DNA from 4 places in the Oceanobacillus sp. B139/18 genome. Region 1 is predicted to be linked to each of the others. Evidence: riboswitches for the same ligand, from Rfam matches in the RefSeq annotation. Region 1 holds a riboswitch; each other region holds the start of a gene.

Region 1 (7,847 bases):
TCGGAATTTTAATCGGGCTCTTCGGGGTTGCCTTTTCTCAGGTTGAAACTTTGATTCCAGACCAATTTTACGATGATGCGACACGCTGGCTTCTGTCTCTCGGCATGCAAATTATCATTATTTTAGCGATTATCGTTCTCATCTTTCTATGGTTATTAAGTATTCTATATACGGTGATTAAAGATTGGAATTTTACCATTACCCGTTATGAAAAAGAACTATTTATTACCAGAGGGTTATTAGAGAAAAAACAAACAACCATTCCATTAAAAAGAATACAGGCAGTGGGGATGAAGGAATCCCCTATTCATCAACTATTTGGCTTTGCCAGACCTTATGTTGAAATTGCAAGCGGAGAGATAAATAGCAGTCAGGAAGTAAATACGATTATTTTCCCGCTGCTCCGCAAGAAAGAATTTGCAGCTTTTCTAAGTGAATTTTTACCGGAGTATAGCTATCGTACGGAGAATCTGATTCATCCGCCGAAAAAAGCCTTACCTTATTATCTATGGCGGTCCATCAATCTTCCGTTATTAGCTGTTATCATTACAGGTATTTTCTTCGTATCCTATATCTGGATACCTGCAATTATTATGCTGGTCCTCGGGATAATGGGGTTTGCTGTATTCAAATCCATCGGCTATGCGATTGATGAACAGCAGATAACGATTCAGACACGAACAATCAGCAAGGATACTGCGATTATTCCGCATCGAAGGATCCAGGCCTTGCAGCAGAAACAGCATCTGCTTCACCGAAAGCAGTCCCTTGCAACGCTGGACATGGCTATTTTAAATAAAGGCGCAGGACGCCATTTTGTCATTAAAGAGCTGCGAACAGCGGATAGTTATTCAATTGCTGACTGGTATTCTTATCGGGAAAAAGTGTAATACAATATATAAAAAGCCGGTTAAAATCATATGTTGTGATTTTAACCGGCTTTTTACGATCTATCTTATTTTTCTGTTCCATAGACGGTTCCAAAGGTTTCTGCAAGCTGCTTAGATTGCTTTCTCCGCTCCGCACGGCGGTTGGCACGCAGCGGTGCACTTTCATGAAGCATCTTTTCATCGTCGGTTTCCGGATAAACGGATGGCACTTTAATCGGTTTGCCCGCTTCATCAATCGCTACAAACGTCATAAACGCTGTTGTACATGCTGTTCTTTCCCCGGTCCGGATATCTTCGGTGATTGCCCGGATAAATACCTCCATGGAGGTGTGATGTGTCCAGGTCACAAATGCTTCAATCGAAATATATTGGCCAACTTTTACAGGCGCTAAGAAATCTACAGAATCCGTAGAAGCTGTTACCACCGGGCTATTTGCATGCTTTACTGCTGCAATCGCACCGATATCATCAAGATGCGCCATTAATTTTCCGCCAAATAACGTATCATATTGATTCGTATCCGGCGGAAGGATATGTGTTGTTTTTAAAGCTAATGATGCGGAACAAGGTTTTGCTTTCATTTATATTGCCTCCTGCTGTCTAGTTTGTCTTATAAAACTGGTGATATTAAACGCGAGACGGATTCCTTAAAACGAATTCCGATAGAACGTTTGTCATATAACTTTTTCGTCATTTGTGTAGAATGCGCCAAATCTTTGTCGAAATCGACCATCAGCCGACGCACAACTTCAATATCATATAAAAATGCATTGACCTCAAAATTGAGCCGAAAGCTTCTTACATCAATATTTGCCGTACCGACAGAAGCTATTCTTCCATCGACAATAATGGTTTTAGCATGCAGAAATCCATTCTGGTAAATAAAAATCTCTGCACCGGCGCCAAGCAGATCCCCGCAATAATACATGGTTGCCCAATAAACAAAGGGATGGTCCGGTTTATTGGGAATCATAATTTTGACATCTACTCCGGATAGCACGGCAATACGCAGTGCATCACGCAAGCTTTCATCTGGTATAAAATAAGGTGTCTGAATATAGATATACTCTTCTGCTTCCATGATCATCTTAATATATCCGTTTTTGATTTGCTCATACTCCGAATCGGGTCCGCTGGAGACAATCTGCATCCCTATATTCCCTCCAGAGATAGTTTGAAAATGCTCTTCTTCGTAAGGAATTTTCTGCTTCGAGGCCTGATTCCAATCCAATACAAAGCGTGTCTGCATACTTTGCACTGCATCACCTATCACCCGCAAATGAGTATCACGCCAATAACCAAATTTGCTTTTCATTCCCAGGTATTCATCTCCAACATTAAAACCGCCAATGTATCCGATTTCTCCATCAATAATCGTGAGCTTGCGATGATTCCGGTAATTGATTTTAAAATTAATAATAAATTTCGATGGGAAAAATGCTTCTACCAGAACGCCCGCTTCTTTTAATTTTTTTATGTAGCTTTTCTTAAGTGACCTGGAGCCCATATCATCATACAAAAGCCGGACGCATACCCCCTCTTTTGCTTTTCTTATTAATGCATTCGCAAGCCTGCTCCCTAGCCCGTCACTCCGCATAATATAATATTGTACATGAATATGATGCTTTGCCCGATTGATATCTTCTAAAAGAGCCTCAAATTTTTCATGCCCATCTGTAAAAATATCTACGCCATTATTATCTGTATAAACAGCATTGTCATTACGGAGATGAAGATAGACTAAATCCTGATGTTTTTTTAAATCGTCATGATTTAACAGGAAAGCGTCATCCTCAATGGCATTGATTTGTTTTTGTACAGCCTTCTTCACATCCATCCGGCTCCGCTGATCCCATTTGAATATCCGGCGATTGCTGATGGGCCGTCCAAAAATTAAATAAAGAATAAATCCTAAAATAGGGATGAACAGCAATACCATTACCCATGCCCAGGAAGAGGTCGGATCCTTCCTTTCCAGAAAAATAATGGATATAGCTAACGCAATATTTATAACAAAAATTAATCCAATTATGATTGAGTAAACGCCCATATATCCTGCTCCCATCACTTCTTTTCCAATAAAAAAGGGAATTCTGCTCTTATCATAGCACAAAACGAAACTTCATTCAGCGTGAAAGGGTTAATGAAGTTTCGTTTTACCCATAGCTTGCGTATCTGCTATTTCTTCTATATAAAACGTTCTTTTTCCGGCAAATAACTGAATCCCCTATTTTAATTATGTCAGCGCCTGCTCCAAGTCCTCCCAAATATCCTGCCATGCCTCTATTCCGACAGATAACCGAATCAGAGCGTCTGTTATTCCCATTTTCCGGCGTTGTTCATCAGGAATCACAGCATGTGTCATGGTTGCCGGATGCTGAATCAATGTTTCTGTATCTCCAAGACTGACAGCGATGTTTATAAATTGAAGTTTATTCAGAAAAGTCTGCGCTTCTTTCTTTCCGCCGTCTATCTCAAAAGATAAGGTGCCTCCGCCAGATTTCATTTGTTTTTTCATAATTGAATAGCCTTCCGCATCCGGATCACCCGGATAAAATACATGCTTAATCTTTGGATGCTGCTTTAGTTTTTCTGTAATTTGCAGGGCATTATCCGAATGTTTATCCATTCGGAGCGGCAATGTCTTCATTCCGCGAACAACCAGCCAGGCATCAAACGGCGAAAGCACACCGCCAATATCCTTTTGCGTCGTTGCTGCGATTTGCTCCATTAATTCGTTATTTCCTGCGGCGATGCCCGCAATCACATCACCATGACCGCTTAAATATTTTGTCGCGCTATGCACTACCACATCTGCCCCCAATTCCAACGGACGCTGCAGGTACGGTGTAGAAAATGTATTATCCACCACAACTAAAATATTATGCCGCTTAGCAATATCAATCACTAATTTCAAATCAATTACTTCCATTGTCGGGTTAATCGGCGTCTCAATATAAAATACCTTTGTTTCTGGCCTGATTTTTCCCTCTATACTTTCCGCATCTGTCATAGCTATATAATCTGTCTGGATATTATATTTTTTATCCATCATCGACAACAGTCCAAAGGTACAGCCGTATAGTCCGGACGAGCAAATAATATGGTCATTTGCTTTGGTGAGTGCAATCAAAACGGCAGATATGGCAGCCATCCCCGAGGCAAATGCCAGTCCTTTTTCAGCCTTTTCCAATGCGGCCAGCTTTTGTTCCAGTATTTGCACGGTCGGATTACTGACACGCGTATAGACATGTCCTTCTTCCTCTCCGGCAAAACGTGCCTCCCCCTGCTCCGCTGTGTCAAAGGTAAATGTAGATGTTTGAAAAATGGGCGGTGTTAAACTGCCAAGCAGCTCTTTGGAATCGTACCCTTCGTGAATCATTGCTGTTTCCATATGTTTAAACTTTTTGCTCATTTATATTCTCCCCGATCCTGATAAAGGTAATAATTCAGATAAGTCTCTCTCTTTATGATAAAGTATTCCTGTGCTGTTGGAAATGTTTCCGGCTCAAAAAAATATCTAATATTTCGTACAAAGAAAACAAAGCTCCCGCTCCATGAAGCTTCGTTTTACGGAATACATTATTTAAAAGTTATTGCTTCCTGCCTCATAAAGTTTTAATATTGGTTTTAGTTTAATTTTTTCAGAAGGCAGGAATGGATAATGGAGGATAAATCTTTACAACAGGGAGCGGTTATTACCTTTGCTGCTTATTTATTATGGGGAATCTTTCCAATCTATTGGAAGTTTCTTGAACATGTTCCAGCTGGCGAAGTACTAGCCCACCGGATTGTCTGGAGCTTAATTTTCATGATTTTTTTAGTACTGGTGACAGGTAATTGGCGTGAACTGATTGAAACGGTCCACGAGCTGAAAAAAGATAAAAAGAAAACCATCGCTATCATTACAGCTTCCATCGTTATATCTATTAACTGGTTTCTATTTATTTTTTCGGTTCAGCATGGACATGTGCTGCAGGCCAGCTTAGGGTACTATATCAATCCTTTGATCAGCATTTTATTAGCGGTATTTGTATTGAAAGAAAAGACAACGAAAGGACAGGTCTTATCGTTCATCCTTGCCGGTATCGGCGTACTTTATTTAACACTGAGCTATGGTGTGTTCCCTTGGATTTCGCTGTTATTGGCCATCACCTTTGGCTTTTATGGATTGATTAAAAAAACACTCCATCTGCATGCAATGTATGGACTTACTATTGAAACACTTGTAGTGGCTCCGATTGCTCTATTGTATTTACTATTTGTTCCGTCAGAAGGATCTTTTACTTTTTCTCCTTTGTTTACATCGGACAATCTTTTACTTATAGGCGCGGGGGGTGTTACAGCAATACCTTTACTGCTGTTTGCTGCAGGGGCCAAACGGATTCCATTGGCAATGGTTGGCTTTTTACAATATGTGGCACCGACAATTATGTTCTTTCTGGGGGTATTTCTATATAATGAAACCTTTACGGTACATCATATGATTACCTTTGCTTTGATTTGGGCTGCACTTATTATCTATATGGCCAGTATTTACCGGGATGCACCGCGGAGAAAAAGAAGAAAGGCATAGTTTTCAGCCAGTAACGGCCCGGTTCGTCCAAAGGCCTTTAGGTCATACTTTTGTGATAATTCCTTCAGTAAGGATGAAAGAAATCCCCGCTGAAGGAAGATTCACTTTATTTCATCTATTAATCCCTAGTAAAACACTTGACTTTTAACCTGTAAAACTATATACTCGCAAGTAATTTCAAAATATTTAGCAGAATCTCTTATGAAGAGCGGCGGAGGGAATAGGCCCTGTGAAGCCCGGCAACTTGAACATTCAGGTGCTCCATCCTACAGATATATCATCTGAAAGATAAGAGAGGGTTCTAAGTCAGTTATCAGAGCTCTCTTCATTATAGAAGAGAGCTTTTTTCAGGTAAAAGAGTGTTTTCAATAAAAAGGGAGGAAATACAATGTCAAACTATCCAGTACAGCAAGACGAAACGATTTTGTTACACGGGGGGCAGGTTCCAGACCCGACAACCGGAGCACGTGCTGTTCCAATCTATCAAACAACCTCTTATGTTTTTCGTGATACAGAGCATGCACAAAACTTATTTGGATTAGCAGAGCCAGGTAATATCTATACTCGAATTATGAATCCGACGGTAGATACATTTGAGCAGCGGATTGCACAATTAGAAGACGGAGTCGGTGCTTTAGGTCTAGCTTCCGGGATGGCAGCTATTACGATGGCGATTTTAAATATCACCCGTGCCGGTGATGAGATTATCGCGGACAGCAATCTATATGGCGGGACGTATAACTTATTTGCCAACACGCTCCCCCGTTATGGAATCAATGTAAAATTTGTAGATGGAACTGACCCGGATGCTATTGAGGCTGCAATTACAGATAAAACAAAAGCAATTTTTGGAGAAATCATCACTAATCCAAGTTTATATGTTTTTGATGTCGAAACGGTGGCTGATATTGCTCATAATCATCGCATTCCTTTAATTATTGATAATACATTTGCCCCTTATTTTGCCAAGCCGTTAACCTGGGGTGCGGATATTGTGGTTCACTCCGCCACGAAATGGATTGGCGGACATGGCACAACCATCGGCGGTGTCGTTGTCGACAGCGGCAGATTTGATTGGAATAATGATAAATTCCCTGATTTTATCGAGCCGGATGAGAGCTATAATGGCTTAAAATATGCGGATTTAGGTCCTGCTGCATTCATTACCAAGCTGCGCGTCCAATTATTACGTGACATCGGACCTGCGCTTAGTCCGCAAAATGCCTTTTTATTACTGCAAGGCCTGGAAACTTTACACTTACGCATCAGGAAGCATAGCGAAAATGCAGAAAAAATAGCAGCTTACCTGGAAAATCACCCTGCTGTAGAATGGATCAACTACCCGGGGCTGGAATCACATCCCTCCCATCAGCTTGCTAAAAAATACTTAAAGGGCGGTTTTGGGTCAGTTATTACATTTGGTATTGAAGGCGGACGAGAAGCAGGCCGTACTCTAATCGATAATGTGCAGCTCTGGTCTCATGTCGCCAATGTGGGGGATGCCAAATCGCTTATTATCCACCCTGCTTCTACAACCCATCAGCAATTGACAGATGAGGACTTGGCAAAAAGCGGTACAACGGAAGAATTGGTCCGTTTATCCATTGGTTTAGAGTCATTTGACGATATTGTAGCTGACTTGGATCAAGCCATTGATAAAGCAACAGGAAAATCACAGGGCAATCAAAAATCAGCCGAGGAAATAGCAGTGCAAAATTTACTTCAATCCCCATTTGACCGCAGCGAAGGTGTCCGCAAAAAGCGGATTATTACTGTCGGCATCGCGGACGAAGAAATTGTTCCTCTCTATAAATTAGGCTATGAGGTAATTCCTGCGGCAGATATCGATGAAGTGACAACAGATATATTAACAGGAGCTGATGCAATATGGCTGCAGGAAGGTAAACAGACACCAGAAGAAAACGCAGCTTATCAGGGCACGATTTTATTCACAGCTTCTGCTCCTGAAGTATCATCTGAAGTGTTTATTCTTTCGACCGTTCAGCCGGCGCAATTTGCTCTTGAATTACGCAGCTCCGGACGTTAAATACAAAAATAACATCCTTCCCCGCCTTTCTTTTATAGAACATTTCCATGTTTTATTGTTAAGAAAGGCGGGTAATTTTATCATGGAGAAAAACAACACTCCCACTGATTGATGTTTCGTTTTATGTTATACTATAATGTGGTTACGTCTTCTAGCTTAAAAATTAGAAGGCGTTTTTCATTTAATCTGTTTAGTATTGATTATCCTTGATTAAAATAAGACTATAAGAAGACGCATATATTCTATGAAACTTTACCAATCCATTTTGCAAATACACATATAACAAATTTAATTTCCTTTTCGTATTCTTAGGTAATTTTATTTGTTCCAACAT
Region 2 (7,847 bases), on a different contig from region 1:
AACACTTGCTCCAGATACAGATTATGATACGAATGCTATTAAATTAATCATTACCCCGGAAAAATTGCATACAACCCCAAAGATAGAAATCCTGCCGCATACGGAAGGAATTACGGTGACCAACGATGCTGTAACGACAGAAGAAGCAGATGAAGAAGCATTGATTGTAAGGCGGAATAATTCAGCAAATCACTTTTTTATATCAGGAAAAATCGGCAGGAAAGAAGGAAAGCAGGAAGTATATATGGCTATTAAACATATTGAAAATTATATCGCAGACACAATCCGGCAAATATTAAAAAAGGAAGGTATTGCGTTAGAAGGCCGGATAAAAAAAGGAAAGCTTCAGGGAGATGCAGCGTGTATTTACCATAAACAGTCACCGCCATTAACTGGCATTATTATTCCCTTTATGAAGCTTAGCAATAATGGGATTGGTGAGATGCTCACAAAAGAATTAGGGCGTAAAACATATGATGACGGTTCATGGGAATCGGGTCTGGCAGCAGTGAAAGAAGCTCTGGCTACCTATTCAATCAATCTGGATACAATCCAGTTAAAGGATGGTTCCGGAATTTCAGCAGCTAACTTTATTCCAGCCGAAGAACTGACGCGTTTACTGTACGAAATCCAGCAGGAAAAGTGGTTCCCTGAATTTTTAGCCAGTCTGCCGGCAGCTGGAGAAGCCGATAAAATGATTGGAGGCACTTTACGTGAACGTATGAAGGGACTGGATGTTCAGGCAAAAACAGGAACCATTGAAGGTGTCAGCACTCTTTCCGGTTATGTAACCAATGGAAAGGGAGAACGGCTTATCTTTTCCATCTTATTTAATCATTTATTAGATACGGATACAGGAAAAGAATTAGAAGATGAACTGGTTGCGATAATGGCGGAGATAGAAGAATGGTGTTGACCTTTGTCATTTGTTTTTTGGGGGGGTTCATTATTTGATTTAAGCTGTTATTAAACAGAAGTTTAAGGGCGTATTGTGGAATCGTGAAGCCGGGGAAGCATATTTATAGAGCGAAGGAATAATAGCAGCAAGCTTTATTTCGATGAATTAAGCTTCATTTCATGTTTTTTTTATGACCTTACCATAGTTTTACCACATTTCCATGCTAAAGTGAAACTAAGATAGAAAAAATGGAATGAAGAAGCAGAAATGTTTTACTTTCATTTCATCATAATCACTTTGAATCTTGTAATGAATATGTCAAATAATAAGGAGAATGAATATGACAGTGCATATTTACGGAGTATCTTGCTCATCTACAAGAAAAGCGAGACAATGGTTTCGCAAAAATGGAATTGCTTATAAGGAACGAAATATTTTACATCAACCATTGACAATTGACGAACTAAAGAATATTTTACAAATGACTGTGGAAGGCACGGATGAGATACTTTCAACCCGTTCTAAAATTTTTAAAGAATTGAATTTGAATGTAGAGGATTTGTCTCTGCAAACTTTATTGAAATTAATTCACAAATACCCAAGACTGCTGAAAAGTCCAATTTTGGTGGATGAAAAAAGATTCCAAGTTGGGTACCATGAGGAAGATATTCGTCAATTCTTACCTCGTAAAACGAGACAGCTGCAATGGTTACAATGGAAAGTGGATTTAGGTTTAATAAAAGGGTAACGAACCTTAAATGAACCTTAAATTATGGAAGCATACGATGAAATGGCTGTATGCTTCCATATGTTGAATGTTGAGCAAATTAAATAATATGTAAGGAAGAATATAATTTCATCTTTACTCTAAAAAAGAGGCAGCTTTAAAATGAGCTGCCTCTTTTTTGGGGTATTGTTTTAAATTTTACTGACAACCTGCAGCGCCTGCTCAATATCTGCTATTAAATCCTCCGCATCTTCAATTCCTACAGAGAAACGAAGAAGGTCATCACCGATTCCTCTGTTATCTCTTTCTTCCTCCGGCATATCGGCATGTGTTTGTGTTGTAGGATAGGTAATAAAGCTTTCTACACCGCCCAGACTTTCGGCAAATACAATTAAGTTGAGGTTAGCTAAGAAAGAACGCACCTGGTCGGCATCTTCTAAACAAAATGAAAGCATGCCGCCTTTATTTGGATAATAAACCTGTCCAATTGACGAGTGGTCTCGCAGGTAAGCAGCAATTTCTTGTGCGTTTTCCTCGTGACGCTGCATACGCAATGCAAGTGTTTTTAACCCGCGGACAAGCAGCCAGCTGTCTGAAGCAGATAATGTTGCTCCTGACGCATTATGCATTTCAAATAATTTTTCGGAAAGGTCAGGACTTTTGGTTACGACCAGACCGGCTAAAACATCATTATGGCCGCCGATATATTTTGTCGCACTATGCACTACAATATCCGCACCAAGCGTAATTGGCTGCTGGAGATAAGGTGTTAAAAATGTATTATCAACAATAAGCAGCAGGTTATGCTTTTTAGCCAGCTCCGCATACTTTTCAATATCCACCTCCTGAAGTAACGGGTTCGTCGGTGTTTCTAAAAAGATAGCCTTTGTATTTTCGTTAATACATCGTTCTGTTTCCGTGATATTTTGACAGACATCATAGGTCACGGAAATATTATAAGCTTTTTCAAAATGATTAAAAATACGGTAAGTTCCTCCGTAGATATCTTTTGTCGCGATAAGGTGATCGCCCATACGAAACAGGGAGGAGAGAACTAATTGAATAGCTGCCATTCCTGAGCTGCAGGCGAAAGCAGCATCTCCTTCTTCCAGCTTTGCGAAACCTTCCTCTAAAACAGATCTGGTCGGATTCTTGGTACGCGTATAATCATAACCTGTGGAATGGCCAATTCCCTGGTGCTGATAAGCTGTTGACATGTAAATAGGCGGATTTATAGCCCCTGTCCGTTCGTCCGTTTTATTACCTAACTGTACTAATGCTGTTTCTATTTTTCTCATTTTCCTTCAGCCTCCTCAATCCAGAAACATGAATTCGCTTATCTTTCGCGAATATGCTGTTTTCTTATGATTTTCCCATGTGAAATCAATAAAAAACCCTTCTTATTCCAGAGATGAGATAAGAAGGGTATGATATCGTGATGATACATATCTTATCTTTAAAGGGGAGTTCCCTTCTGGAATTAGCACCTTGCTAGAAGCAGCTGGTTGCTGAGACATCGTCGGGCCAGTCCCTCCGTCTCTCTGGATAAGAATTGGAATTTTATTAAATTATAATTACGTTAACTTTACAAGAGCGAGGAAAAAAAATCAAGTCTTGATTTTTTTAAAAATGAAAAAGCCGGCAACACTGGCTTAGAGGCTGTGTATAGAAAGAAGAAGCTTGAAAAAAACGAAAAGTATTTGAAAAGGACTCCGATGACGATTACAATGGTAGTGTAGTGAACGTATTGTTGAATGGTTATAAAATGGACAATTACTCTGAATGAGTTGGATATGTCTGATAATAAAAAGGGTGAAATAATAAATATCCGAATGAAACTATTTAAAAAGGAAGAAGATATATGCGCAAAAAAAAGCTATTATGGGTAAACATTTCTATGTTAGCAGGTTGTATTATCATCATTGGCATGGGGATTTATAAGGATAACCGCTCTGTAGAATATTCAATGGAAGTGAGTACAGAAGACGGAACTGGACAAACTGGAGAAAGCGTAGAGATTTTTACAACCTCCTGGAATAATCGGTTATTAGGAGACAATGAACAAATTTATCAAACAGCTAATTTAGATTATCGCAACATACTTCAGCAGGAAGACAATGAAATAGAAGTGCAGGAAGAGCGTACTGTGACTCAAGGTACCGAAACAGAGGAAGAAACATACACAAATCCAGAAACAGAGGTGCAGGAAGAAGATTATATAGCTTCTGAGGAAGCATCATCTAATCAAATAACAAATGATGAGCCAGCTGACAGTGAACAAAGCAGTAACGCTTCAAATAAGGAAAACGCAGCTGGTGAAAATAATGAGAATACAGAAAGCCGAGAATCAGAATCGAATAATACGCAACGTTCCACAGCTTCTGTACATCAGAATCAATCTGAAAAAAATAGCCGCTTTTCTGATTCCAATAATTCTGGAGCTGAAACTGAGGCGCCCGGCACAAATGACAGGAATGAAGAGAATTCAGAGAAAGAAGATTCAAAAGATAAATCGGATCAACCGCCGAAACAGCCGGAAGAGGAAGAAAATGGCAACGATGATAATGCAAACAACAAGGAACCCGATTCTGAAGATGTAGAGAGTGAAGAGCCGGAATCAGAGGAAGGAAATCCTGAAGAAGAAGAAAATAATGGAGAGCATGAGACTGAAGAAGAGGGAGAAAACTCAGACTCAGAAACAGATAAAGGTTCTGAAGAGCACAAAGGTTCTGAGGTCGATACTGCATCCATCTATGCTGATTAAATTACGAAAGAAAGCAGCTGTTTCATAATTAAATTAATAAGGTAAAATAAAACTGCGAATTTGCTGTAGCCTGGCGAATTTGCAGTTTTTTAATATTAAAATCTCAACTTTCGCACCTATTAATAAGCATATATATCATGCGGGTTCTTTGATAAAACAAGTTTCGCTAAGTTTTCTAAAGAAATTATAATGAAAATTAGCCTAATCCCGCAAAATTTGATATTATAATAGATGCAGTGACTATTAAACGTGATAGTTCGAAATTACATTACATTTTATTTGTGGAAGATAGAAAGGATGGAAGATGAATTATGAGTAAACCAAAAGTAGTCGTTCTTGGTGCAGGCTATGCTGGATTAGTTGCAACAAGACGTTTAACTCAACAGCTGTCTCCTGAAGAAGCTGAGATTGTGTTAATCAACAAACATAATTACCATTATGAAAGTACATGGTTACATGAAGTAGCAGCGGGTACGATTACCCCGAATCAGGCACGTTTTATGCTAACAGATGTAGTTAACCCTAAGCGTGTACGTTTAATTTACGATACCGTTACGGAAGTGAAGCGTGAGGAAAAACGCGTTGTTCTTGAAAACAGCGAAGTGGCTTATGACTATCTTGTATTTGCACTTGGATTTGTATCCAACTCATTTGGCATTCCGGGTATGGAAGAGAATGCTTATGCAATCACAGATATTGATTCCAGCCGATTAATTGCAGAGCACATTGAATATCAGTTTGCTCAGTATTCTTCAAGCGAAGAAAAACGTGACGAGCAGCTTACCATCGTTGTCGGCGGCGGCGGATTCACAGGGATTGAATTTGTTGGTGAGCTTGCAGACAAAGTACCTGAGCTATGTAAAAAATACGATATCGATCGCAGCAAAGCAAAAATTATTAACGTAGAGGCAATGCCATCTATTTTACCTATGTTTGATGAAGATTTAGTTTCTTACGGAAAACAGTCCTTAGAAAATCGTGGCGTAGAATTCCGTATTGGTACTGCCATCAAAGAATGTACAGAAGACGGATTTGTTGTCGGCGAAGATAACGAATTAATCAAAGCTGGTACAGTTGTATGGACAGGCGGCGTAATGGGTAACCCGGTATTGGCTGAATCCGGATTTGAATTATTCAAAGGAAAAGTAAATGTTGGATTAGATTTACGTCCAGAAGGAGAAGAAAATATCTTTATCCTTGGAGACTGCTCATGGACAATGGATCCGGAAACTGGAAAACCATTCCCTCCAACTGGTCAGCTGGCTGTACAAGAAGGCGCGAAAGCAGCAGATAACATTGTTGCATTGATTCGTGATGAAGTGATTACTGACTTTGTTTTCTCTAACAAAGGAACAGTTGCATCTCTTGGCTTATCTGATGGTATCGGAAACGTGCTTGATGGTAAAAAACTAAGCGGTAAAGCAGCGGCAGCAATGAAAAAAGTTGTTGATGACCGTTCTCTATTCTTAGTCGGCGGTGCTAAAACATTACTTAAAAAAGGTAAATTCCGTCCATTCTAATAACCAAATAACATTCGAATTGAAGTTGTATTTGATAAATTACTCCACAGGAGGTAAGCGATATGAAGAATTTATTATGTTACGTTCTACTTGCTCTGACAGCCCTGGTAGGCTACCGTGTTGCAAGTGAATATTTAGAAGACAACAGGGACTTTAGATAAGCTTTTAAAAATTGCCGGGATAATCTCCCGGCAATTTTTTTGCTTTTTAACAAGGAATACTCTCCACCGCGTAACAGTAAATCCTAGCTTATTCACTGTATAGAAATAAAGCATCCCAAACATACTAAGTCTTAAGGGGTGTGTCATGATGCGAACGATTTTACTTTTATTGCTATTTTTATTTCTTATATTTCCTCATACAACGAATGCTGCTGTTATGGAACTTTATGATGAACAGGATGATTCTTGGCTTATCGATTTAAAGCCGTATATATTTGAAATGGATGAAGCGTTATTGGATTGGAATGAGATTCAAGGGTTAACAAAATATATGCAGGAGCAGGTCTATAAAAAACCGGAAAATGCTTATATAGATAAAAATGGAGAAATTATCAAAGAAAAACAAGGATTTACCCTGGACGTAAACCAATTTCATACTCTGATTAACGAAGCTTATTATGGCGGGGCAGGGAAAAACCGGCTACAAGTACCAAAACAAATGATTCCGGCACGCGTGAATGAAGACCTTTTAAAAGAATTAAAGGAGAAAGAGTTAAATCGTTTTACGACAAGGTTTAAAAAAGGGAATACTGAAAGAACACGCAATATTGAATTGGCTGCAGATGCAATCAATAATACAGTGATCTTTCCCGGTGAGCATTTTTCCTTTAATGAAATCGTGGGAGAGCGGACAAGAGAAAGAGGTTACCTGCCGGCTCCGGTAATCGTAAAAGGGGAGTTTAGTGAAGATATTGGCGGAGGGATTTGCCAGGTATCCTCAACATTATTTAATGCGGTGGATCTGCAAGGCATTGAAATAACCGAACGCTATGCACACAGCAGAGAGGTCCCTTATGTTCCGAAGGGCAGAGATGCTACAGTGAGCTGGTGGGGGCCGGATTTTGCGTTCCGTAATAAATATAACCGTCCGGTGCTGATTCAAGCAAGGGCTGAAGAAGGAGTGATGACGGTCGCTGTTTATACGAGTCGCGATGCTTCTCTTTTTCAGGCAAAAAACCCCTGATTTTACTGCTCAGCGTAAAATCAGGGGCTTGCTGTTTTATGATGGAAAGGCTAGTGATATTATTCAGCCTTTTGTAATTCTAATTCAAAGTTGATTTTTACTTCTTCTCCTACCAGAACTCCGCCAGTTTCGAGAGAAGCATTCCATGTTAAACCGAATTCTTTACGGTTGATGCTTGTTGAACCGCTGAAGCCTGCAACAATGCTTCCGCTCATTGGATCTTTACTTTGACCTTCAAAAACAACATCCAAAGTGACCGGTTTAGTTGTTCCTTTTAATGTTAAATCACCAGTTACTTCGTAGTTATTCCCAGATTTTTTGATATCTGTTGCAACGAAAGTGATTTTAGGGTAATTTTCTGCGTCAAAGAAATCAGCAGAACGAAGGTGGTCGTCACGGTCTTTGTTACGAGTGTTGATGCTTTCCACATCAATGTTTAATTCAATTTCTGCATCGGTTAAATCTTCTGCATCTGCAACGATTTTTGCATCAAAATTATCGAAGGTTCCTTTTGCTTTTGAAATCATCATATGCTTTACAGAAAATCCTACTTCACTATGCGCTGTGTCTAAATTCCAGTTTACTTTTGCCATTTACGATTCCTCCTAAATAATTAGTTACTTACTTTCTGTTACCAAGTGTAAAATAATAAATAAAGAAAGTCAAGTATCTTTAATTAAAAATATTTTAAATGCATATATGTATGATACCCAAGTAAATAGATAATGAAACTTCTAAAGGTTTCTGCCGTTC
Region 3 (7,847 bases), on a different contig from region 1:
AGAGCAGCTGCAGGATGGACGTGAGGTTGCCAGAGCAATAGCGGAGTATCAAATTGAATGCTCGATGGCAAAATACATGGTTTCCGAATTGCTGGATTATGCAGTGGACGAAGCGGTGCAGCTCCATGGCGGATACGGATTTATGCAGGAATACGAAGTAGAAAGGATTTATCGCGATTCCCGTATTAACCGTATTTTTGAAGGAACGAATGAAATCAATCGCCTGCTTGTGCCGGGAACATTGCTGAAAAAAGCAATGAAAGGTGAGCTGCCATTATTGGAAAAGGCACAGGGACTGCAGGAAGAATTAATGATGATGATGCCGGAGGAAGTCGGCACAGAAGCCTTAGAGCAGGAAAAATATTTATTGAGGAACGCGAAAAAGCTCATCTTGCTCGGAGCTGGATTGGCAGCACAGAAATACGGCAAAAAATTAGACCGGGAGCAGGAAATCCTTGTTAAATTAGCAGACATGACAGCAGAGGTATTTAATATGGAATCTGCTATCCTTCGTACGGAAAAAGCCATTTCCAATGCCGGTTCAGAAAAAGCACAGCTGAAATTACTATATACGGAAGTGTATGTACAGGAAGCATTTAACAGAATGGAAGCAGCAGCAAAAGAAATTCTGATTACTGCGGAAGAAGGGGATTCACTGCGCGTCATGCTATCTTCTTTACGTAAGCTGACAAGGCATACACCAATCAATGTAGTTAAGAAGAAACGTGAAATTGCTGCGAAGATTATTGAGGAAGAAAAATATATTGTTTAACTAACACAAAGGAGCTGTCGCAAAATGCATAGGATGCATTTGATGACAGCTCCCGTGTTCTAATCCCTCGTGGATTTTTCTTTTAATAAAGCTTTAATTTCTTTCAGCTCTTTTTCCATTTCTTCCAACTTTAAATCAGTTGGCGATGGTGTCTCTTCCCGGCTTGCTTCTTCCACATTATTGACAACAACCCCGACAAATAAATTAATAATAACGAATGCGCCAATTAAAATAAAGGTTACAAAATACCACCAGGAGGAAGGATCTTGTTCTAAAATAGGGTACATCACACCACTTGCCCATGACTCTAATGTAATTACCTGAAATAAGGTGAGCAGGGTTCGATGCAAAGAACCGAAGTATTCAGGAGAAATGGATGCAAAAAGAGTGGTACCAATAACGGCATAGACATAGAAGAACAGCCCTAAAAGAATCATGATTGTTCCCATCGAAGGTATCGTCAGCAGTAACGCATTAACCATTTTTCTTAAGGACGGAATAATCGATATCGCTCTTAATACACGAAGAACTCTCAGGATACGTAATACCATGATGTAACTTGAGCCGAGGAATACGAAACTGGCCGATATAATGATGAAATCGAACACATTCCACGGGCTCTTAAAAAAAGCTGTAAGAGAAGAGCTTCCTATTAATCTAATAATAATTTCAATTGTAAATACAGCTAATAATAAAGTATCCAGCCAATAAATGATAGAAGGGAATTGATTGGAAATAGCAGGGTACGTTTCAAAGCCTACAATAATAGCATTAAAGATAATTAATCCGATAATCGTGTTCGTAAATATTTTGTTTTCTGCAATCGCAGCACATTTTGCTTGAAAAGAATTTTTTATCATAATAAATATCCTCTCTCTATTAAGTGTTCATCCGATATGTAAAATAATTTGAATTACAATTTAAAAGACCTCTTTTTTCCACAACTATTATTGTACGAATACTTTTTTATTTTGTCACTTCTGATTACATTTACGGCCAGCAGATATGGATTCAATATATTGGATTAAAGCAGAAGTTTCGTGGTACGCTAATAAAAAAGAAACATTATCTTAGGAGGGACTAGCATGTATCGAAATTTAAATGATTTTTTAACAGAATGGTCACAGTCTGCTGATGGTACAAAATCTGTATTAAAAGCTTTAGAGGATGACAAATTAAATCAGTCAATAGTAGAAGGACATAACAGCCTTGGCTGGCTGGGCTGGCATTTGGTGAATAGTCCTGTTTTCTTTATGAGCCTGGTCGGAATTGATTTAGACTCTTCTTATGATCCAGACGCCGTTCCAACAAAAGCAAGTGACATACTGGAAGCATATGAGGATATCTCAACTAGCGTTGCAGAGAAAGCAAAAGAGCAGCTGACGGATGAAGCATTAGTAAATGAAGTAGGTGATTTCGGCGGACCTGCTCCGAAAGGAAGTATTTTACGTATGCTGGTCAGTCATCAAATCCATCATCGCGGTCAGATGACTGTGCTGCTTAGACAGGCTGGCCTAGAGGTGCCCGGCGTTATGGGACCAACGAAAGAGGATCAATAGAAGAAGCGGAGGAAGAATAATGACATTATCTTTTTATTGGTATTCGAAATGCGGCACCTGTCGAAATGCAAAAAAATGGCTGGATGCAAACCAAATTGATTATAAGGCGATTCCGATTGCTGAAGAGCCTCCAAGTGCGAATGAACTGCTGTCTTGGATGGAAACAAGCGACCTGCCGCCTAAAAAATTCTTTAATACCAGCGGTAAAAAATATCGGGAATTAAATTTGAAAGAAAGAATAAATGATTTATCCCCGCAGGAAATGGCGGAGATTTTAGCTTCTGATGGTATGCTCATCAAAAGACCGGTCTTAACCGACGGCAAGAAAGTAACTGTCGGATTTAAAGAAGAAACCTATGAATCTGTCTGGAAATAGTGCTAGAAATGTAACTGACTTCCATGTATAGTTGAAGAGAATAAAGTTTTGTTGGAGGGATACGAAATGAGCTTGCCAAATGATTATTTATATTCAAAAGAACATGAATGGGTAAAAAAAGAAGATGGAAAAGTTCGTATAGGAATTACAGACTTTGCACAGGATGAGCTTGGCGATATTGTTTTCGTAGAATTACCGGAAGTCGGCGATTCTTTAGAGCTGGAAGAGCCATTTGGAAGTGTGGAATCTGTTAAAACGGTATCCGAGCTGTATGCTCCAGTCAGCGGAAAAGTGGTAGAAGTAAATGAAGAACTGGAAGACAGCCCAGAGCTTGTGAATGAATCACCGCATGAAAAAGCATGGATGATTGTTATTGAACTTGAGAATGAAGCAGATTTAGAGGAATTATTAGATTCGAAAGCATACCAGGAATTTATCGAAGGATAATAAAATTACATTACACCTATTTTAGAGAAAGAGAAAATACAGGCGCTGCTCCTGAATTTTCAAAAAAGGCTCTAAAAATAGGTGAAAAAGAGCTGACTTTTCCACATTCGTGTATAGTTAGCTCTTTTCTTTTCATATAATATAGAAAAAGCATAGGATAGGATTAGGTTAAAAAAGATGTTTACCTAATCACTTCGATAAGGAGTGCAAAACGATGATGGAAGATGATTACAACAAAGTCATAATCGTTGAAGGGTTATCTGATAAAAAGCATCTAGAAAAAATTCTTGACGACAATACCATCACCATTGTTTGTACAAATGGAACCATCGGTGTAGAAAAATTTGAAGAGCTGTTGGAATATTATCATTTGGACGATACAGATGTATTTATTCTGGTGGACGAGGATGATTCGGGAATGAAACTCCGAAAACAGCTAGCCAGGGAACTGCCGCACGCAGAGCATATTTATGTAAGCAGTGAATTTCGTGAGGTTGCCGCCACCCCAAAAAGAATGTTGGCAAGTATTCTGGCAGGAAAACGCATTGGAATCAATCTCAATTACCTTGCAAAATGGTAACGTAAAACGTTAAAATAAGAATGGATTCTATTCGCCGAGGAAATAAATAAGGAAAGATGCGAAGTCGTTTTATACGCAATCAGTGTAATCCTTTCACTCAGCATATATTATTTTATGGGAAGAAAAAGATTGAGGGGAATGAACTTGAAACAGTTTAGTGGAGAAGAAAAGAATCATCAACGATTCATACTATATATTTATACACCATTTTGCGGGACATGTACGGTAGCCCGCGCTATGCTTGAAAAAATAGAAAGACTGCATAAAACTGATATTTTTACGGAGATGAACGCGTCCATGCACCCTGATTTTATGCAGTCTCATCAAGTCGAAAGCGTGCCATGTCTTGCATTTATGGAAAACGGTAAAATGATTGAGAAAGTGTACACGTTTCAATCGACAGCAAATATTTATCAGTATTTGATGAAATACAAACCGGAATTATTCACAGCAATAAACAACTAAGTTTTTTCTGTACAAGAGGACGGTTCAATATACGAGAAGCAGCAGATTCCACAGAAACCTGAGTGAATGGCTAGGGATTGTGATTGACAAGGCACAAATGGCATGCTACTATAATGGCACTTCATTTAAAAATAGGCAAACTCTTATCAAGAGCGGTGGAGGGACTGGCCCATTGAAACCGCGGCAACCTTCAATCATTGAAAAGGTGCCAATTCCTGCAGGAAACTGTAAAGATAAGGGAGCAATGGACGATATTGTGTATAATAAAGCGTCTTTCTGTTCTCTTGCAGAAAGACGCTTTTTCAATGAAGAGGAAAATATAGCGTACACAATAAAATAGGTTTGTACACATATAGGAGTGAAATAAAGTGATATCCATTGAAGGATTGAAGAAAATATTCTCTTTAGAAAAAAAAGATATTGTCGCCGTAGATAATTTAAATCTAAACGTAGCGGATGGAGATATCTATGGCGTCATCGGATACAGCGGCGCGGGGAAAAGTACTTTTGTGCGTTTGATTAACAGGCTGGAAGAACCAACGACAGGTACGATAAAAATCGGCGATCAGGTTATTACCTCCTTATCGAAAAAGGATTTGCGTATCGCCAGACAGGATATTGGAATGATATTCCAGCATTTTAACCTGCTCTGGTCCCGGACAGTCGCTGAAAATATAGAATTTCCGCTTGAGATTTCCGGTGTGGAGAAAAGCGACCGGAAAAAGCGGGTACTGGAATTGGTTGAATTAGTAGGCTTATCAGGAAAGGAAAATGCCTATCCTGCACAGCTGAGCGGCGGACAAAAGCAGCGGGTAGGAATTGCAAGAGCATTAGCAAACTCTCCGAAGGTGCTGCTTTGTGATGAAGCAACCTCTGCACTTGACCCGGAAACAACGAATCAAATCTTGCGTTTACTGCAGGATATTAATGAAAAGCTGGGTTTAACCATTATTTTGATTACCCATGAAATGCATGTTATCCGCAAAATTTGTAATCGAGTTGCAGTGATGGAGCAGGGGAAAGTAGTAGAAGAAGGAACGGTTCTCGATGTATTTACCAGACCAAAGCAGCCGGTAACGCAGAAATTTGTTGAACAGCTGACTGGATCAGATGAGGAAGAGGAAGACATGACAGAGTTGAAGAAAAGATATCAAGAGGGCGCGTTATTACGGATTCAGTTTTTAGGAGAAAGTGCAAACCAGACTGTAATCAGCCAGCTTGTGAAGAATTTTGATATCCATGTTAATATTTTGCAGGGGAAAATCACCCAGACACAGGTCGGGAGCTATGGGACATTGATCGTTCAGCTGGTAGGTAATCAGCAGGAAGAGGCAATAAAGTACCTGGAAGAACAGGATGTTATTGAATTGGAGGTAATTCAGCATGCTTGAGGAATTATTTCCAAACGTTACGATAGAAGATTTAGTAGAAGCTTCTCAAGAAACACTTTACATGACCATTATAGCTTTAGTCGGCACAGCCATTATTGGCTTACTTTTAGGGCTGCTGTTATTTTTAACGTCGAAAGGGAACTTTTGGGAAAATCGATTGATTAATTTTGTTGTTGCAACATTTGTCAATGTATTTCGTGCTGTTCCGTTTATTATATTGATCCTGCTGTTATTTCCTTTCACCGATTTTGTAGTGGGGACACTGCGTGGACCTAATGCTGCTTTACCGGCTTTAATCCTCGGGTCTGCTCCATTCTATGCAAGATTAGTGGAGATTGCATTGAAGGAAGTAGATAAAGGGGTTGTAGAAGCTGCCAAAGCAATGGGAGCTAAAGCAAGTACGATTATTTTTAAGGTGCTGCTTCCAGAGTCCAAGCCTGCACTTGTATCGGGGCTGACGGTTACAGCGATTGCTTTAATCGGTTATACTGCGATGGCAGGAGCGATTGGAGCAGGCGGATTAGGAAACCATGCCTACTATTTCGGATTTCAGCGGAAAAGCTGGGATGTTGTATTTGTCAGCACAGTCATCATTGTGATTATCGTATTTATCTTCCAGTTTATTGGGGATGCTATAACCAGAAAGATAGACAAGCGTTAAGAAAGGTGCTATTCAAGAATTTCTTGATTCACATAATAAAAAATAAAAAAGGGGCGTTCAACATGAAAAAGCTTTGGTTTTTAGCAGCTGTAAGTTTGATTTTATTCTTAGCAGCATGCGGAGGAAATGATGATTCTTCCAATAATGAAGAAGGTACAGGCAGTGAAGGGGACGAGCCGACTGAAATTACAGTTGGTGCTTCCAGTATCCCGCATGCTGAAATTTTAGAAGAAGCTGCACCATTATTAGAAGAAGAAGGAATTACATTAGAAATTGAACAGTATGAGGACTATGTTTTACCAAATGATGATTTAGATAATGGAACACTGGATGCGAATTTCTTCCAGCATCAGCCGTTTCTTGACCAAACGATAGAGGATGCCGGATATGAGATCGAATCTATTGGCGGGGTTCATGTAGAACCAATGGGAGTCTATTCTCAAGGTATTGAAAGTATTGATGATATTCCAGATGGAACAGAGGTAGTATTAAGTAACTCTGTATCAGATCAGGGGAGAATTTTATCTTTATTTGAAGCAAATGGATTAATTACATTAAATGAAGATGTGGATAAAGTTGCTGCAACAATAGACGATATTGAGGAAAATCCGAAAGATTTATCCTTCCACCCGGACGTTGCTCCTGAGATTACACCGGATATTTATAATAGTGAAGAAGATTCATTAGTGGTTATTAACACCAACTTTGCTATCGGAGCAGGATTAAATCCACTTGAAGATGCGCTTTTCATTGAAGGCGATGAATCAGATTATGTAAATGTTATAGCTGTACGTTCAGAAGACAAAGACAGCGAAGCATTAAATACATTAGTAGAGGTACTGCAATCTCAAGAAATACAGGATTTTATTACGGATAACTATGATGGTGCTGTAATTCCAACACCAACTGATGCAGAATAAAGAGCATTTCCGAAGAATACTAAGAATGTGAGAGTATATCCACCTATAGCGAAAGATTTTCATAAATTATCCGAAAATATAAGTTTAAATCGATTTTGAGCGGGAATCATACCTGTGTTAGCATATTGAATGTGTTAAACAAACCGAAAGGATGATTTATTATTACCACTGAAAATGGTTTAAGCTACACTTCGGAAATGGAAAAAGGAATTGGTCAATCAAGAGGTGTCAATTACGAGGAATATGACCGAAGCTTGAATAAAAAGTTAAAAGTGGAAAAAGAAAGAGAACAGGAATACCAGAAGGCGAAGAGACTTTCTACAGAAGCAGTTTCTGGTAATTTAAGATAAAAATAACAAAAGCTGATGTCACGGGGCATCAGCTTTTTAAATGGGAACAGATCATGAAAAAAGCGTCTAAAGAAGCATAGTTAAAAGCTTTTTAAAGACGAATGATAACAGTTGCGAATTAATTTGAAATGCTTTAAGATTGTAATGAGAATAAATTGAGAATGGATATCATATTCATTTCATTTAAAATACAGTTTTTGGAGGTATGATTTATGTCAGGCTCAGTATTAGAAGTTAAGAATCTTCACGTATCTATTGAAGATAAGGAGATATTAAAAGGGGTAGACCTAACCATTAAAGGTGGAGAATTCCATGCTGTCATGGGA
Region 4 (7,847 bases), on a different contig from region 1:
TTCTACCATAAAAAGATGCGTATCTGTAGAGGATAAAAAGAAATAAATCTACATTCAAACTTATTATCCACATCAAACAAATGACTTAGAATATATGCCTACAATTAGGAGATTACGATAGGAATAACAAGTCTTTCTCCTTCATTCAGTACTAAAATCAACTCATTTAGAACTGCCTTTCCAGATAATATTTCCTTTGATATACTTTAATCAATATGACTGAGTTGGAGGAATACAAATGATTGAATCATATAAAGGAATAACCCCGTCTATTGATTCTGCCGCATTCATTGCCAAAAATGCAGTAATCAACGGAGACGTGACGATTGAAGAAGAAGCAAGTATTTGGTTTCATACGGTGATTCGCGGTGATGTAGCACCGACAAAAATAGGTAAGCGTACCAATGTCCAGGATCTCTCTATGCTGCATCAAAGTCCTGATATGCCGTTAATTCTTGAAGATGATGTCACTGTTGGACACCAAGTCACCTTGCATTCAGCAATTATACGCCATCATGCGCTGATTGGCATGGGGTCCATTATTTTAGATGGCGCAGAGATCGGGGAGCATGCTTTTGTCGGCGCAGGAAGTCTGGTGCCGCCGGGCAAAAAAATACCGCCCCGCACATTAGCTATGGGTAGGCCGGCTAAAGTGGTTCGTGAATTAACCGATAAAGACTATCAAGAAATGGACCGCATCCGTAAATCCTATGTGGAAAAAGGACAATATTATTTAAAAGAAACAAACATGGGCGGAAATGAGTAAAACCATCCTATTCCAAAGAAAAACGTCAGGCATCTTCAAACACCTGACGTTTTTTTATTTTGCAGTCAACGCTTTTAATTCTTCGACTTTATCTGTTTTTTCCCATGGGAATGTAATATCTGTACGTCCGAAATGGCCGTAAGCAGCTGTGTTTTTAAAGATTGGCCTTCTTAAATCAAGCATGCGGATAATACCTGCCGGACGCAAATCAAAAAGCTCCCGGACTGCTTCCACTAATCTCTCTTCACTGACTTCCCCTGTACCGAACGTATTGATTGAGATAGAAACGGGCTGTGCAACGCCAATCGCATAAGCCAGCTGAACCTCACAAGAATCAGCAAGACCTGCAGCAACAATATTTTTAGCAACATAACGGGCCGCGTATGCAGCAGAACGATCCACTTTCGTTGCATCTTTACCGCTAAAAGCGCCGCCGCCATGTCTGGCATAGCCTCCATAAGTGTCTACAATAATCTTTCTTCCGGTCAAGCCGACATCGCCTTGCGGACCGCCTAAAACAAAGCGCCCGGTCGGGTTAATATAGTACTTTGTTTTTTCATCCAGTAATTCACCGGGTACAACAGCTTCGACAACATGTTTAATAATATCCGCTTCGATTTGTTCATTCGTAATATCCGGATGATGCTGCGCGGAAATGACAACCGTATCTACACGCAGCGGCTGGTTATCTTCACCGTATTCAACGGTTACCTGTGTTTTCCCGTCTGGACGCAGATAGCCGATAATCTCTTCCTTCCGGACATCTGCTAATCTTTTGGATAAACGGTGTGCTAAAGAAATTGGTAAAGGCATCAGCTCTTCAGTTTCATTACATGCATAACCAAACATTAATCCCTGGTCACCGGCACCAATTGCCTCGATTTCTTCTTCGCTTTCTTGTCCTTGTCTTGCTTCCAGCGCAACATCCACACCGCCGGCAATATCAGGAGACTGCTCATCAATAGCAGTCAATACAGCACATGTTTCTGAATCAAAACCATATTTTGCCCGTGTATAGCCAATTCCTTGTACTGTTTCACGTACAATTGCAGGAATATCTACATATGTACTTGTAGAAATCTCTCCGGCAACTAAAACAATTCCAGTTGTAACCGTAGTTTCACAAGCTACTCTGGCATTCGGATCCTTCGAGAGAATCTCATCCAGAATAGCGTCTGAAATTTGGTCAGACATCTTATCCGGATGCCCTTCAGTAACTGACTCAGAAGTAAATAAACGACGATTTGCAGCCATAAGGCTAACTCCCCTTCTCCAATAATGTTACGGAACTCTATTTCAATATAAATTTATCATTCCACCCAATGTGGTTTCATTTTTTAGAGGATATTTAAAAAGTCTCCTAAAAACAAAAAAACCTCTCCTTCAAAATATATGAGGAAAGGAAAACTTATTGGCCTTTCGCTCTTATTGTTCAAGGAATGATCCTTGCATCAGGTTAGCACCTTTCACTTCAAGTGAGGTTGCTGGGCTTCATCGGGACTGTCCCTCCACCATCTCCAAATAAGAGTATCCGTTCAATATTTAGATTAACGAAACAAGCCTCTCCTGTCAACCTTATTATCATTTGTGACAGAAAAAATAATTTTTCATAAATTAGTATGGACTATTATATTTAATGTGTTATACTAATAAACATATTTCAAGATAAAATCAATTCTAAACCATTAATTAAGGAGTGAATAATTGCTTTATGAAAATATTGCGGAGAAGTATACTGGAGGAGCTCACTTTAACTAATATTTACAGCAACTATTCTGTTGGCCAGCTTATTGAAAAAATTATTCATCGTGATGAAGCAAAATTAACATCTACTGGCGCGGTCCGTGCCACCACTGGAAAATACACGGGACGTTCTCCAAAAGATAAATTTATTGTAAAAGATGCTTTGTCAGCGGATAAGGTAGACTGGGGAAATGTTAATCAGCCTATTGAAGAGGAAGTCTTTAATCAGCTGCTGGGCAAAGTGATTGCCTATCTAGATAACCAAGAGGAAATTTTTCACCTGCAAGCTTATGCGGGTGCGGATGAAAAATACAAACTGCCTATTCAGGTAATCAATGAATACGCTTGGCATAATTTATTCGCAAGACAATTATTTATTCCTGTTGAAAAAGACATGGAGCAATTACATGAAGCTGATTTTACAGTAATCTCCGCTCCCGGTTTTAAAGCAGACCCGGAAGTTGACGGTACAAACTCCGAGGCTTTTGTTCTCATTTCCTTTGAACAGCGCATTGTGCTTATCGGCGGAACAGAATATGCTGGAGAGATAAAAAAATCTATCTTCTCTGTAGCTAATTTCCTGCTCCCTGAGCAAAATGTTCTGTCCATGCATTGCTCCTCTAACGTTGGAGATGAAGGCGATGTTGCTTTATTTTTCGGGTTATCCGGAACTGGAAAGACCACACTTTCAGCTGACATTGACAGAAGATTAATCGGTGATGATGAGCATGGCTGGAGTGACGAGGGTGTCTTTAATATTGAAGGCGGCTGCTATGCAAAATGCATTAATTTATCCGCAGAAAAAGAACCGCAAATCTTTGATGCGATCCGCTACGGATCTGTTCTGGAAAATGTCGCCTTGGATGAAGATACACGCGTCCCGGATTATGATGATACTTCGTTAACAGAAAATACACGGGCAGCTTATCCATTAGAAAATATTGATAACAGCTTAGAGCCAAGTGTGGCTGGACATCCAAATACAATTATTTTCCTGACCGCAGATGCTTCCGGTACTTTGCCGCCAATCAGTAAATTGACAAAAGAGCAGGCAATGTATCATTTCTTAAGCGGATACACGAGCAAACTGGCTGGTACAGAACGTGGTGTAACTAAGCCTGTAGCTACATTCTCAGCATGCTTCGGATCTCCGTTTTTACCATTAAATCCATCTGTCTATGCAGAAATGCTCGGAGAAAAAATTGATAAATTTGATGCAAATGTATTTCTGATTAATACTGGCTGGACCGGCGGCATGTTCGGTGTGGGAACGAGAATGAAATTATCCTACACGCGTGCGATGGTGCATTCCGCTTTAATCGGCGAGTTAAATGACGCGGAAACAACAACAGATGAAATTTTCGGATTGGCTATTCCAAAATCCATTCCAGGTGTTCCTGATGAAGTGCTTGTTCCTAAAAATGCTTGGGCGGATAAGGAAAGTTATGAATTGGAAGCTAAAAAATTAGCTGGAAAATTTCATATGAATTTCGAGAAATTCACGGAAGTCAGCGAAACAATTCAACAGGCTGGTCCGCTGTATCGTCCAGTATAATCAAACAGCTTCTCCAAAATAGCATATTCACGCGTTAAAAGGGTAAACTCCAATTTGGATTTACTCTTTTTTCTTGCTGCTCTTTCCTTTTCACCTCACAAAATCTCCAAATTCTAGGCGTTCACACAATCATCCCGCGAAACATATATTTATAGAAGATATTCAAGAACAGTTTTTTGAGAAAGGAAGGAAGAAGAAAATGAGAAAGCTTGCTTGTTTCATTCTATTGATTTGTTCTCTGCTTCTCATTAGTGCCTGTAATCAAAATAAAATGACCCAGATAGACCTTGCAGAAGTCACACGATCTATTTTTTATGCACCGCAATATGTTGCTTTAGAAAAAGGCTTTTTCGAAGAAGAAGGACTGGAGGTTGATTTGCAAACAACATGGGGCGGCGATACGACAATGACAGCACTGTTATCTGACAGCGCAGATATTGCGCTGGTCGGCTCAGAAACATCTATCTATGTCTATGCTCAGGATTCCAGGGATTACGCCGTGAACTTTGCCCAGCTGACTCAGACAGACGGCACATTTTTAGTAGCCAAGGATGCAGATGAAGAATTTAATTGGGAGGATTTACGCGACAGCCATTTTCTCGGCCAGCGTGTCGGCGGAATGCCCCAGATGGTTGGAGAGTATGTTTTGAAGCAGCATGATATCAACCCTCAAGAAGATTTAAATTTAGTTCAGAATATTGATTTTGCAAATATTCCAGGCGCTTTTGCCAGCGGCGATTATGAGTATGTGCAGTTATTTGAACCAACCGCAAGTATTTTTGAAGCGAATGGCCAGGGTGAGATTGTCGCCTCTTTCGGAGAAGAATCCGGGCAAGTGCCGTACACTGTCTTCATGGCAAAGCAAAGCTTTTTAGATGAAGAAGAGGAAACGGTCGAAGCATTTACCAGAGCAATCTATAAAGCACAGCAATGGGTGCAGGAAACAGATTCGTTAGAAATTGCCGAAGTGGTAGAGCCATATTTTGAAGATACCGATGTAGAAATGCTCGCGAATGCCATCGACCGTTATAAACAGCAGGGATCCTTTGCGACATCTCCACTGCTGAAAGAGGATGCCTGGGAAAACCTAAAAGATATTATGGATGAAGCTGGAGAACTCCCTGGAGACGCTCCCTATGAAGATCTCGTCAACACAGAGTATGCAGAGCGGATTATCGGGGAATAAAGGAGGCCAACAATGTCTTATCTTACATTAGACCGGGTATCTCATTACTACTTCTCCAAAAAACAATATACAGAAGCGCTGCACAATATCTCTTTCTCTGTGAAAAAGAATGAATTCATTTCATTGCTCGGACCAAGCGGCTGTGGTAAATCTACGCTGCTCTCTCTTATCTCTGGAATGCTGCAACCTGCTGAAGGCAATATTTTAGTGAACGGTAAGAAAATAGAGGGAAGCGATTTAGAAATCGGTTACATGCTCCAGCAGGATTATCTGTTTCCCTGGAAAAATATTATTGATAATGTGCTCATTGGACCCAGAATCAGAAAACGGCAGCCAGAGGATTTAAAGCAAAGAGCAATTGCCCTTTTGGAAGAAGTCGGTCTAGAAAATGTCGCAGATAAATACCCTAATGAATTATCAGGAGGGATGCGGCAGCGGGCGGCATTAATCAGAACACTTATCACAGAGCCGGAAATTCTCTTACTGGATGAACCCTTTTCTGCTCTGGATTTTCAGACAAAGCTAAAACTGGAAGTATTGGTAGCTGATTTATTAAAAGCTTATCAAAAAACAGCGATTCTGGTAACACATGATATTGGGGAAGCTATTTCAATGAGCGACCGGATTATTCTGATGTCTTCGCATCCCGGTGCAATTGAAAAAGTATATGACGTGCCTGTTGAATTACGAAATGAATCACCGTTTATGGCAAGAAAGCATCCAAAATACAGCCGGCTTTTCGATAAAATCTGGGCGGACTTAGACCAGCAAAAAGATACAGTAAAGCCTCTAGAGGAGGATGCTTATGAACGGCCCTAAGTTATTTGCACTCTATCAGCAAAAATTAAAAAAAGAGGCTAAGATTGTACTGACCTGGCAGCTGTCTATTTTAATTTTATTTTTTGCTCTCTGGGAGACAGCCAGCAGGTTTTACTGGATAGATCCGCTGCTCTTCAGCTCGCCCAGCCGGGTATTCAGCTCGATATGGAGTCGACTCTTAGAGGGATCCTTACTCAGTCATATTCAGATTACGCTGCTTGAAACCATCCTCGGCTTTTTGATCGGCACAATTGCCGGGATTATCATTGCTTCTATGCTCTGGAGCTTTCATCGTTTTGCGAAAGTCATGGATCCTTATCTGGTAGTTTTTAACGCGATGCCAAAAGTGGCTCTCGGCCCGATACTCATCGTAGCACTTGGTCCCGGCTATTTATCCATCATTGCGATGGGATTTATTATTTCTGTTATTGTTACCACCCTTGTTGTATTTGCGGCTTTCAACGAGGTAGACCAAAATTATTTAAAAGTGTTGCGGAGCTTTGAAGCAACAAAATGGCAATGCTTTAAAGAAGCGGTTTTTCCTGCCTCCTTACCAGCTATTATCTCCACCTTAAAGGTGAATGTCGGGCTATCCTGGGTAGGAGTTATTGTCGGGGAATATTTAGTTTCCAAACAGGGGTTAGGATATTTAATTATTTACGGCTTTCAGGTATTTGATTTTACGCTTGTTATGTCCAGCCTTGTCATCATCGCTATCCTTGCGGCGATTATGTACAAAACCGTAGAAAAAATAGAGCAGATGCTGATCCGAAAATAGCAGCCAGCGCTCAGCTGACTGCTATTTTTATACATACGATTTTTTTATCCGGAGCAAACAGGATTCCAGTACAGCATCCTTCATAATAAAACTAAAATCCGTTTTCCTTTTTACATTCGCCGGGATATTCTTTAGGAATACCGGACCTTTCGTTTCATAATAAGTAGATTGCGGAATCAATTCATCAATTTCCGCATAGTAGACATTCTTAATGACTGTTTCATAACGCCCGTCCACTTTATACTGTCCAATGTAATGGAGCTTGTTTACCGTTGCCCCTGTTTCCTCCATAACTTCCCGGACAGCTGCCTGCTCTGCTGTCTCTCCAGGTTCGACCTTCCCTCCAGGAAATTCAATTCCTCTTTCCTTGTGATCCGTTAACAGCCATCTATCTTTATATTTGCAAATCACCCATACATGCTTAGGGCTTTTTGAAAATGGATGATCTAAAAAAGATAATTGTACCGTATTATTGTAAAAATCCTTAAAAACGTTCACTTCTTCCACTACTTTCCCACAGGGCTGTTATCACTTATAGCTTATATCTTGAATTTTCCAGCCGTTTTGAAATGCCATCTCCACCACAAGAGTGTAACTCCCTACCATGTCATTTTCATTTTCCTGTACTACTTGTACAGAATGATTTGATATATTTATCATATCATATTCATTTTCTTCTTGAAACCATGGCTCCGTTTGTGTCGGGATAACATAAACGCCTTCCGCTTCAGCCCGGAAGTAATAGTCAACAAAGGCTGCGGCTAATTCTGGTGTAACATATGCTTCAAAAGCTTCTGTAAGCTCCTGTTCTGTTGCATAATGCTTCAGCTTATACGAATCATCCGCATCCTGCTTCAATGTATCTTCTAACCCATTCATAACGCGAATAACTTCATCCTGATCCGGCTGCATTTCTTCTGCTTCTGCAGATGCATCAATCTGATTGTTTCCTTCGCCAGCAGACTCTCCAGGTACAGTGATAGATAAAATAACGGCTGTC

The links. Region 1 has a riboswitch for S-adenosylmethionine ahead of ACZSMY_RS15470 (O-acetylhomoserine aminocarboxypropyltransferase/cysteine synthase family protein). Riboswitches for the same ligand answer to the same signal wherever they lie in the genome.
Region 2: another riboswitch for S-adenosylmethionine. It lies ahead of ACZSMY_RS03200 (methionine biosynthesis PLP-dependent protein); the one in region 1 lies ahead of ACZSMY_RS15470 (O-acetylhomoserine aminocarboxypropyltransferase/cysteine synthase family protein).
Region 3: another riboswitch for S-adenosylmethionine. It lies ahead of ACZSMY_RS11000 (methionine ABC transporter ATP-binding protein); the one in region 1 lies ahead of ACZSMY_RS15470 (O-acetylhomoserine aminocarboxypropyltransferase/cysteine synthase family protein).
Region 4: another riboswitch for S-adenosylmethionine. It lies ahead of metK (methionine adenosyltransferase); the one in region 1 lies ahead of ACZSMY_RS15470 (O-acetylhomoserine aminocarboxypropyltransferase/cysteine synthase family protein).

Annotation. Positions count from the first base shown of each region.
Region 1 is NZ_JBVFXI010000005.1:104,876-112,722, forward strand. Features, by position in the region: gene ACZSMY_RS15445 (PH domain-containing protein) at 1-890, shown strand, start outside; gene ACZSMY_RS15450 (acyl-CoA thioesterase) at 956-1,471, opposite strand; gene cls (cardiolipin synthase) at 1,501-2,940, opposite strand; gene megL (methionine gamma-lyase) at 3,127-4,305, opposite strand; gene rarD (EamA family transporter RarD) at 4,555-5,466, shown strand; SAM riboswitch class I at 5,663-5,761, shown strand; gene ACZSMY_RS15470 (O-acetylhomoserine aminocarboxypropyltransferase/cysteine synthase family protein) at 5,855-7,513, shown strand.
Region 2 is NZ_JBVFXI010000001.1:661,428-669,274, forward strand. Features, by position in the region: gene dacB (D-alanyl-D-alanine carboxypeptidase/D-alanyl-D-alanine endopeptidase) at 1-916, shown strand, start outside; gene spx (transcriptional regulator Spx) at 1,239-1,646, shown strand; gene ACZSMY_RS03200 (methionine biosynthesis PLP-dependent protein) at 1,817-2,923, opposite strand; SAM riboswitch class I at 3,073-3,177, opposite strand; gene ACZSMY_RS03205 (hypothetical protein) at 3,487-4,389, shown strand; gene ACZSMY_RS03210 (NAD(P)/FAD-dependent oxidoreductase) at 4,701-5,909, shown strand; gene ACZSMY_RS03215 (VanW family protein) at 6,216-7,094, shown strand; gene ACZSMY_RS03220 (YceI family protein) at 7,154-7,687, opposite strand.
Region 3 is NZ_JBVFXI010000003.1:110,720-118,566, reverse strand. Features, by position in the region: gene ACZSMY_RS11035 (acyl-CoA dehydrogenase family protein) at 1-772, shown strand, start outside; gene ACZSMY_RS11030 (ion transporter) at 832-1,632, opposite strand; gene ACZSMY_RS11025 (DinB family protein) at 1,858-2,331, shown strand; gene ACZSMY_RS11020 (arsenate reductase family protein) at 2,351-2,707, shown strand; gene gcvH (glycine cleavage system protein GcvH) at 2,774-3,154, shown strand; gene ACZSMY_RS11010 (toprim domain-containing protein) at 3,369-3,734, shown strand; gene ACZSMY_RS11005 (thioredoxin family protein) at 3,879-4,199, shown strand; SAM riboswitch class I at 4,340-4,439, shown strand; gene ACZSMY_RS11000 (methionine ABC transporter ATP-binding protein) at 4,568-5,590, shown strand; gene ACZSMY_RS10995 (methionine ABC transporter permease) at 5,583-6,251, shown strand; gene ACZSMY_RS10990 (MetQ/NlpA family ABC transporter substrate-binding protein) at 6,314-7,171, shown strand; gene ACZSMY_RS10985 (hypothetical protein) at 7,369-7,521, shown strand; gene sufC (Fe-S cluster assembly ATPase SufC) at 7,734-7,847, shown strand, end outside.
Region 4 is NZ_JBVFXI010000003.1:5,906-13,752, forward strand. Features, by position in the region: gene ACZSMY_RS10470 (gamma carbonic anhydrase) at 239-766, shown strand; gene metK (methionine adenosyltransferase) at 821-2,020, opposite strand; SAM riboswitch class I at 2,189-2,294, opposite strand; gene pckA (phosphoenolpyruvate carboxykinase (ATP)) at 2,478-4,064, shown strand; gene ACZSMY_RS10485 (ABC transporter substrate-binding protein) at 4,264-5,250, shown strand; gene ACZSMY_RS10490 (ABC transporter ATP-binding protein) at 5,263-6,069, shown strand; gene ACZSMY_RS10495 (ABC transporter permease) at 6,056-6,847, shown strand; gene ytkD (RNA deprotection pyrophosphohydrolase) at 6,875-7,345, opposite strand; gene ACZSMY_RS10505 (hypothetical protein) at 7,376-7,847, opposite strand, start outside.